2 linked regions of the Xanthocytophaga agilis genome follow. The protein of the gene in region 1 interacts with the protein of each later gene in a pairwise test. Links are inferred from orthologs where the notes say so. Each region holds a gene or a part of one and is shown on either strand. Other genes may lie near its edges.

Evidence for each region. The genes of interacting proteins can lie anywhere in the genome.
Region 2: the proteins of ftsZ (region 1) and rlmN interact in binary tests that used the Escherichia coli proteins (3 or more experiments, as listed by UniProt). The link is inferred for Xanthocytophaga agilis from one-to-one orthologs.

The regions. Positions count from the first base shown.
Region 1 is NZ_JASJOU010000012.1:307,518-311,297, forward strand. Bases 414-3,405 are described here. They hold ftsZ (cell division protein FtsZ), read left to right. Parts: upstream 414-1,203; coding sequence 1,204-2,607; downstream 2,608-3,405. Other genes in these bases: ftsA (cell division protein FtsA), read left to right, coding at 414-1,135; QNI22_RS28730 (MgtC/SapB family protein), read left to right, coding at 2,706-3,332; QNI22_RS28735 (TlpA family protein disulfide reductase), read right to left, coding at 3,344-3,405. Outside these bases: more of ftsA, read left to right, coding at 1-413; more of QNI22_RS28735, read right to left, coding at 3,406-3,780. UniProt on the Escherichia coli protein: Essential cell division protein that forms a contractile ring structure (Z ring) at the future cell division site. The regulation of the ring assembly controls the timing and the location of cell division.
Region 2 is NZ_JASJOU010000002.1:831,046-834,267, reverse strand. The notes cover bases 1-2,829. They hold rlmN (dual-specificity RNA methyltransferase RlmN), read right to left. Parts: upstream 2,041-2,829; coding sequence 961-2,040; downstream 1-960. Other genes in these bases: QNI22_RS10335 (hypothetical protein), read left to right, coding at 2,193-2,829; QNI22_RS10345 (YeiH family protein), read left to right, coding at 1-558. In the rest of the region: more of QNI22_RS10335, read left to right, coding at 2,830-3,222.

The DNA.
Region 1 (3,780 bases):
GATTCATCAGGCAATACACCAACTACAAACCAGTGTTGAAGGCCACATTAGTGTGGGAGAGGTAAATGTTAATATTGACAGCATACATATCAAGGGTATACAACATCGGCTGGGATTAACCCGACGGAATACACAGGAAGAGATTAGTATTCAGGATGTAGCTCAGCTTAATGAAGATATGCAACGCGTCACACCTCCATTAGGTAGCCAAAATATTCATGTGCTTCCACAAAAATATCGTGTGGATGGAGAGAGTGGTGTGATAGATCCTGTTGGGATGCTGGGAGTACGGCTTGATGCTGACTTTTATGTGATTAGTGTACAGTCGACTGTGATGCAAAATCTGGGTATTTGTATGCGTCGTGCAGGTCTTGAGGTAAATAAAGTATTTTTCTCCCCATTGGCTTCAGGTCTTGCTGTATTGAGTGAAGATGAAAAAGAACAAGGTGTTGTACTGGTTGATATTGGAGGAGGAACCACAGATGTGGTAATCTATCACGAGGGAATTGTTCGACATGTTGCTGTATTACCTTTTGGAGGAGATGTAATTACCAGAGATATTTCTCATGGGTGTGGGGTAACCCGTAATCAGGCAGAAGTCATGAAGGTTAAATACGGAATGGCAACACCTGAGTTCACAAGCCACAAAGATCGGATTGTTGTTCCCGGTTTACGTGATCGCCAACCTACGCTGGTCTCTATGAAAAATGTGGCTCAGATTATAGAGGCCCGTCTCAGTGAAATAATTGAGATGGTCTATATGGAGATTGAAAAGTCAGGTTACAAAAGCCGGATTCGGAATGTAGGTATTGTATTGACAGGAGGTACGGCATTACTCCAGAATATAGATAAGTTATTTGAAGAACTAACAGACATGCCAACACGTATTGGTAATGCAGGAGAGCATTTGGGGTTAAGTCCTGTTAGTTTTATCAAAGAACCTTGTTATGCAACAGCTGTTGGGATGGTCTTAGTTGGGTTTCATGCACTGGATGCGAGAGAGAACCGCTATCAACAAATTAAACCAACCGTTACACCACGTAATGATCCTCCTAAAACAAACAATGGAGGTGGGTTATTTGGAAAGATTCGGACATGGCTATCTGAAGACCTCGAAGATAAGAATGATTATTAAAAGTTATTGATTCTAACGGTTTTAGTTAAAATTTAGAAAGATATTATTTAAGAGCCCATACAACCAATATGTTTAATATAGGCAACATAAAATTTGACTTACCTATCAATAACCAATCTATTATCAAAGTGATTGGCGTTGGGGGTGGTGGTGGAAATGCAGTAAACCACATGTTTCGTCAGGGAATCCGGGATGTTGAGTTTGTCGTTTGTAATACAGATGCTCAGGCTTTAACATCTAGTCCTGTACCATATAAGATTCAGTTAGGGGCAAGTCTTACAGAAGGTTTAGGGGCAGGCGCTAACCCAGATCAAGGTAGAGCTGCCGCATTGGAAAGTGAAGAGGATATCAAGGCGTTATTTACTCCTAATGTAAAGATGGTTTTCATCACCGCAGGTATGGGTGGTGGAACAGGTACGGGAGCAGCACCTGTTATCTCACGAATTGCGAAGGAGATGGGTGTTCTGACTGTTGCTATTGTAACGGCTCCATTTAGCTTTGAAGGTCGGATTAAGATTCAGAATGCATTCAAAGGTATTGACGAATTAAAACAATATTGTGATACGGTTCTGCTTATTTCCAATGATAAACTTCTGGAGATATTTGGAGACCTGCCAAAGAGTAAAGCCTTTGCAGAAGCTGATAATATCCTGACTAATGCAGCAAAAAGTATAGCGGAAATCATTACCGTTCCTGGTTATGTAAACGTCGACTTTGAAGATGTAAAGAAGGTAATGAAAAATGCAGGTCAGGCGGTAATCGGATCTGCAACAGCTCAGGGCGAAAGTCGTGCAAGAAAGGTTATTGAAGCAGCCTTAAACTCTCCATTATTGAATAGTCGCGATATTCGTGGTGCGAAAAAGATCCTGGTTACTATGTTTTATAGTCAGGAAGCTGAGATGACCATGGGTGAGACTAAGGAGATCATGAAATATATTGAGGAGAAGACAGGCATTCTGGTAGATGAATTGATTCATGGTGATATTATTGATGATTCTTTAGGACAACATATCCGGGTAACCATTATTGCTACCGGCTTTGATGCACCTGAAAATACTGCAGTAAAAGCAATTATAGAATCGGAGCCTGCACAACCTGTCAAAGTAGAAGTAATACCTGTTCCTCAGCCAGAAGTTGTTGTGAATGTACCACAAGTAAATAAGTCTTTACCTTTTGAGTTTTCGCTGGAAGATAAATCTACAGTAGGTGGTCCTACACCTGTGGTATTAGAATCTTCATCAGTAGTTGAAGAAAAGCCAATTACTCCAATATCCCAGCCATCAGAAGAAGTTGAACTCTTTTTACAACGTAAAAAGTTAGGAGATCGAAAAGACTTACGACAATTAAACAGTACGCTTACACTGGAAGACATAAGGGAAAAAACAGAAACTCCAGCCTACGTTCGTCGGGGTATTCATATCTTCGAACCACCCTCTGAGCCGAATATCACAAAGCATAATCTGGATGATTAACCCGAAAGTCCATAAAACTAGAAAACCCTGACCTTATGCCAGGGTTTTCTAGTTTTTAGGGTATCCAAGTATGTTTGAAACACATCCTTTCAATTCTTATGATGCATTATGAAGATTTCTTTAAGCTATTTATAGCATTGCTAGCAGGGTCACTAATTGGAGCAGAACGGGAATATCGAAGTAAATCTGCTGGGTTACGAACAATCGCTCTTATTTGTGTTGGAGCCACTTTGTTTACAATCATGTCAAACTATCTGGGAAATGATAATGAACGCATTGCTTCAAACATTGTAGTTGGTATTGGCTTTCTGGGCGCAGGTATTATTTTCAGAGAAGAAAATCATGTTCGTGGCTTAACCACCTCTGCTACTGTATGGGTGACAGCAGCCTTGGGAATGTGTATAGGGGGTGGTTATTACAGCCTTGCAACAGTTGGAGTGATTCTGGTGCTAATTATTCTGTTCCTATTGGTATATGTCCAAAAACTTATTGGCCATAAGCAACAAATTCGAAATTATAGGATTGTTTTTAATCAAGGACAGGGTAGTATAAAACACTATGAAAAGGAGCTTAAAAGATTTGACTTAAAAATTAAACAATCTAAACACAACCGTATAGGAAACCTGGTAACTGCTACCTGGACAGTTACCGGTTCAGAAAAGAATCACAAGGAGTTTTCTCAGGAGATATTTGATAGCCCAGAAATACACGAATTTGATTTCTAGGTTGCCTGAGGTTAGTTAGATAACAATTTATCAAGCAGTTTCTCTAGTTCTCCATCTTTCAAATCTACTCCAACAATCTTCTTATCTTTATCCAGCAATATGTTGTAAGGGATACTGGTAAGATTAACCTGTTTGGCAACTACACCATTCCAGGCATTAAAATCACATAACTGAAGCCAGGTAAGTCCGTCTTTGTGGATTGCGTTAATCCATGGCGTTTTTGTTTGATCCATTGATATACTTACAATCTCAAGCCCTTTACTTTTGTACTTTGTATAAATCGTTGTCAATAATTTATTCTCTGCACGACAAGGGCCACACCAGGAAGACCAGAAATCTAATAAAGTATAGGTTGAGTGTATATCTTTCAATGAAACTGGCTTACCTGTTGTATCTGGCAACTCAAAATCAGCCATTTTAAAACCTACCTGATTCGTTGCGTCTCGCT
Region 2 (3,222 bases), on another replicon or contig:
ATTGCACCTGTGGTCAATGCATCCGAGAGAGAAGTTTCAGTTGCTTTGGGTACTGTCTTTCTGCTTAATGCAGTAGCATTGGTGTTATTCCCGATAGTTGGTCATACGTTACATATGTCACAACACCAGTTTGGTTTATGGGCAGCTATTGCCATTCATGATACCAGTTCAGTGGTAGGTGCAGCCAGTAACTTCGGAACAGAAGCCTTACAGGTTGCCACAACTGTAAAACTAGCCAGAGCTTTGTGGATTGTACCTGTTGCCCTGATTAGTAGCTTGGTATTTCACAATAAAGAAAAGAAGATTACAATACCTTGGTTTATTGGAGGGTTTATAGGAATGATGTTACTAAATAGTTATTTGCCTCAAATACATTCATATAGTCATACTATAACCTCAACTGCCAAAGCTGGTTTAACTGCCGCCTTATTTCTGATTGGAGCAGGAATATCCTTACAGGATATGAAACAAATTGGTTGGAAGCCACTGACGCTAGGTATAATTCTATGGCTGGTAATCTCAGTTATATCTCTTTGGGTTATTCTAAGTGGAGGATAAAGTAGCTTATGCTTCTTTCAGGTGTTTTCCTCCCTTTGCTGTCCTTCTGAAAGAAACTTTTGACAAATAGAGCCATGCTTGTTTAGAAAAGAAAACACTCCAAAAGTAAAGGCCGCTAACCTTGCCACAAGATTCTTCCAGAAGGACAGAGGAGTGTTTCTTTCAATGAAGGTATTTCCGGGTATTTTCTTAAGTTGACAGCACCTAAAGTTCTTTGTGTTATTCTATTCCAAAGAGTATTAGGTGTCCTTTTATGCACTTTTTCTGACAAGCAAAACAATGCGAGGTCACAAGAAGAATAATGTTCTGGGCTATAAACTTATAACAGAAGATGGAAGAAGTAATCAAAAGCCATTAAAAGAAAAGGATAATAAACAAACACATTACAATCTGGATTATCGACTAAGCTACCTGCTTATCCTTCCCTGCTAATTGACCACAGGCCGCATCAATGTCTTTGCCACGACTCCGACGAATATTAACCACTACACCTTTATCTTCTAAGAACTTACCAAACTGAGCAATCTTATCACCTTCCGCATTCACATAGTTAGCTTCTGCAATAGGGTTATATTCAATGATATTTACCTTGCAAGGGGTGTGTTTGGTAAATTCGTATAATTCTCTGGCGTCCTGAAGTGAATCATTGAAGTTATGGAATACAATGTATTCATAGGTTACGCGGGTTCCCGTCTTTTTATAAAAGTACATCAGGGCTTCTTTTAGTGCCTCCAGTGTATTACTTTCATTGATAGGCATAATCTGGTCGCGCTTGACATCATTGGCTGCATGTAGTGACAATGCCAGACGGAATTTTACTTCGTCATCGCCCAGTTTCTTAATCATTTTCGCAATACCTGCTGTGGAAACAGTGATGCGCTTGGGTGACATGTTTAATCCATCCGGAGATGTGATTCTTTCAATAGATTCCATCACATTGGCATAATTGAGCAGCGGTTCACCCATACCCATATACACAATATTGGTCAGTGGAGTCTGGTAATGTTCTTCTGCCTGATTGCGTATGGCTACTACCTGATCATAAATTTCCGCTGCATCCAGATTTCGTTTGCGATCCATATAGCCAGTAGCGCAAAACTTGCAGGTCAGTGAACAACCCACCTGGCTGGACACACAGGCTGTCATACGATCATCTGCTGGGATCAGTACCCCTTCAACCAGATGACTATCATACAGGCGAAATGCTGATTTGATAGTCTGATCACTGCTAACCTGTTTTTTATCAACAGAAATAGAATTGATTACAAAATGCTCATTAAGCAAATTGCGCAAGGGTACAGACAAGTTTGTCATCTGATCAAAACGGGTAGCAGACTTCTTCCATAGCCATTCATAAATTTGTTTGGCACGAAATCCCTGCTCTCCCTGAGAAGTCAGAAAAGTTTTAATGTCTGACAAGGCCAGTTTCCGAATATCTTTTTTCACAACCTGTACCACAGGCTTTGCTGTTTCTATTTCCATACTTGCAAAATTACACCAAGATTTGCAGGAAGTAAATTCTTTTCTGTGTCTATACGCAGAATCTTTTACAAAGAATTTGTCCTTCCGTGAAGAGGATACTAATTTTAACTCCTTGTAAAGCAACAATAAACCCTATACATTAATTCATTCCCTTGTCATTTATCATAATTAAACAACTGATCCCTTTTCTGATCCATCTGCCATTGGTAGCCTATTTGCTCATTCAGTGGTATAAATATCAGGTAGATGCACCTTTGAAACAATGGTTCTGGCCTGCTGTATGTATAAAGTTACTAGCAGGATGTGGGTTAGGACTTCTTTATCTTTACTACTATCCTTATCAGGGAGATACGTGGGTGCTGTTTGAGGAATCAATTTTGCTAAATAAGCTTGCCTTTCAAAGCCCTTTGGACTATGTGCGTGTGTTGTTCCTCAAAAATACTGCATTTACACAACATTATGTGTTTCTGGATTTAGCCATAGAGCAGCCAAGAGCCTTTTTTATGTCGAAACTTATAAGTCTGATAATTCTTTTCACGTTTCGCAATTATTGGATTACCGGAATCTATTGTTCGCTGTTGAGCTTTTATGGATTATGGAAGCTGGCTAACCAATTGGTTCGTTATTTTCCGGATACCCGGCTGAGTGCCTGTATTGCTTTCTTTTTGTTTCCCTCTGTTGTATTCTGGAGTAGTGGGGTATTAAAAGAATTCCTTGCAGTAGTTTGTATCTGTTGTATCGTGGGAGTTGTCTTACATATTCTATACACATCAGATTCTGGAAATCTAAAATGGAAAGAACTACTAAAAAACCTTCGGATACAATATATATGTTGGTTTGGAATTTCATTCTTTGTTTTGTGGCAGATTAAGTTCTATTATGCAGCTATACTTCTGATTGCTCTTCTAGCCCTGGGTAGTACAGTGTGTATTTGTTCTGCTTTGAAAACAACCAGTTCCAGAATTCGAAAGAGCATTTACTTTCTGTGTTTTACAGGAATCTTTAATCTGGTGCCCTTAATCTATACTTTTTTGACAGGACAATCTCTATTGGAATCCATTGTGCAAAACCATGATGCCACAGTCCGAGCTTCCAGTCCAGGCACTTTTATTATTTTTTCAGGCTTGCAACCTGTTATTACAAGTTTTTTGCAGCATTTTCCGTTAGCTTTGTGGTCTGGTT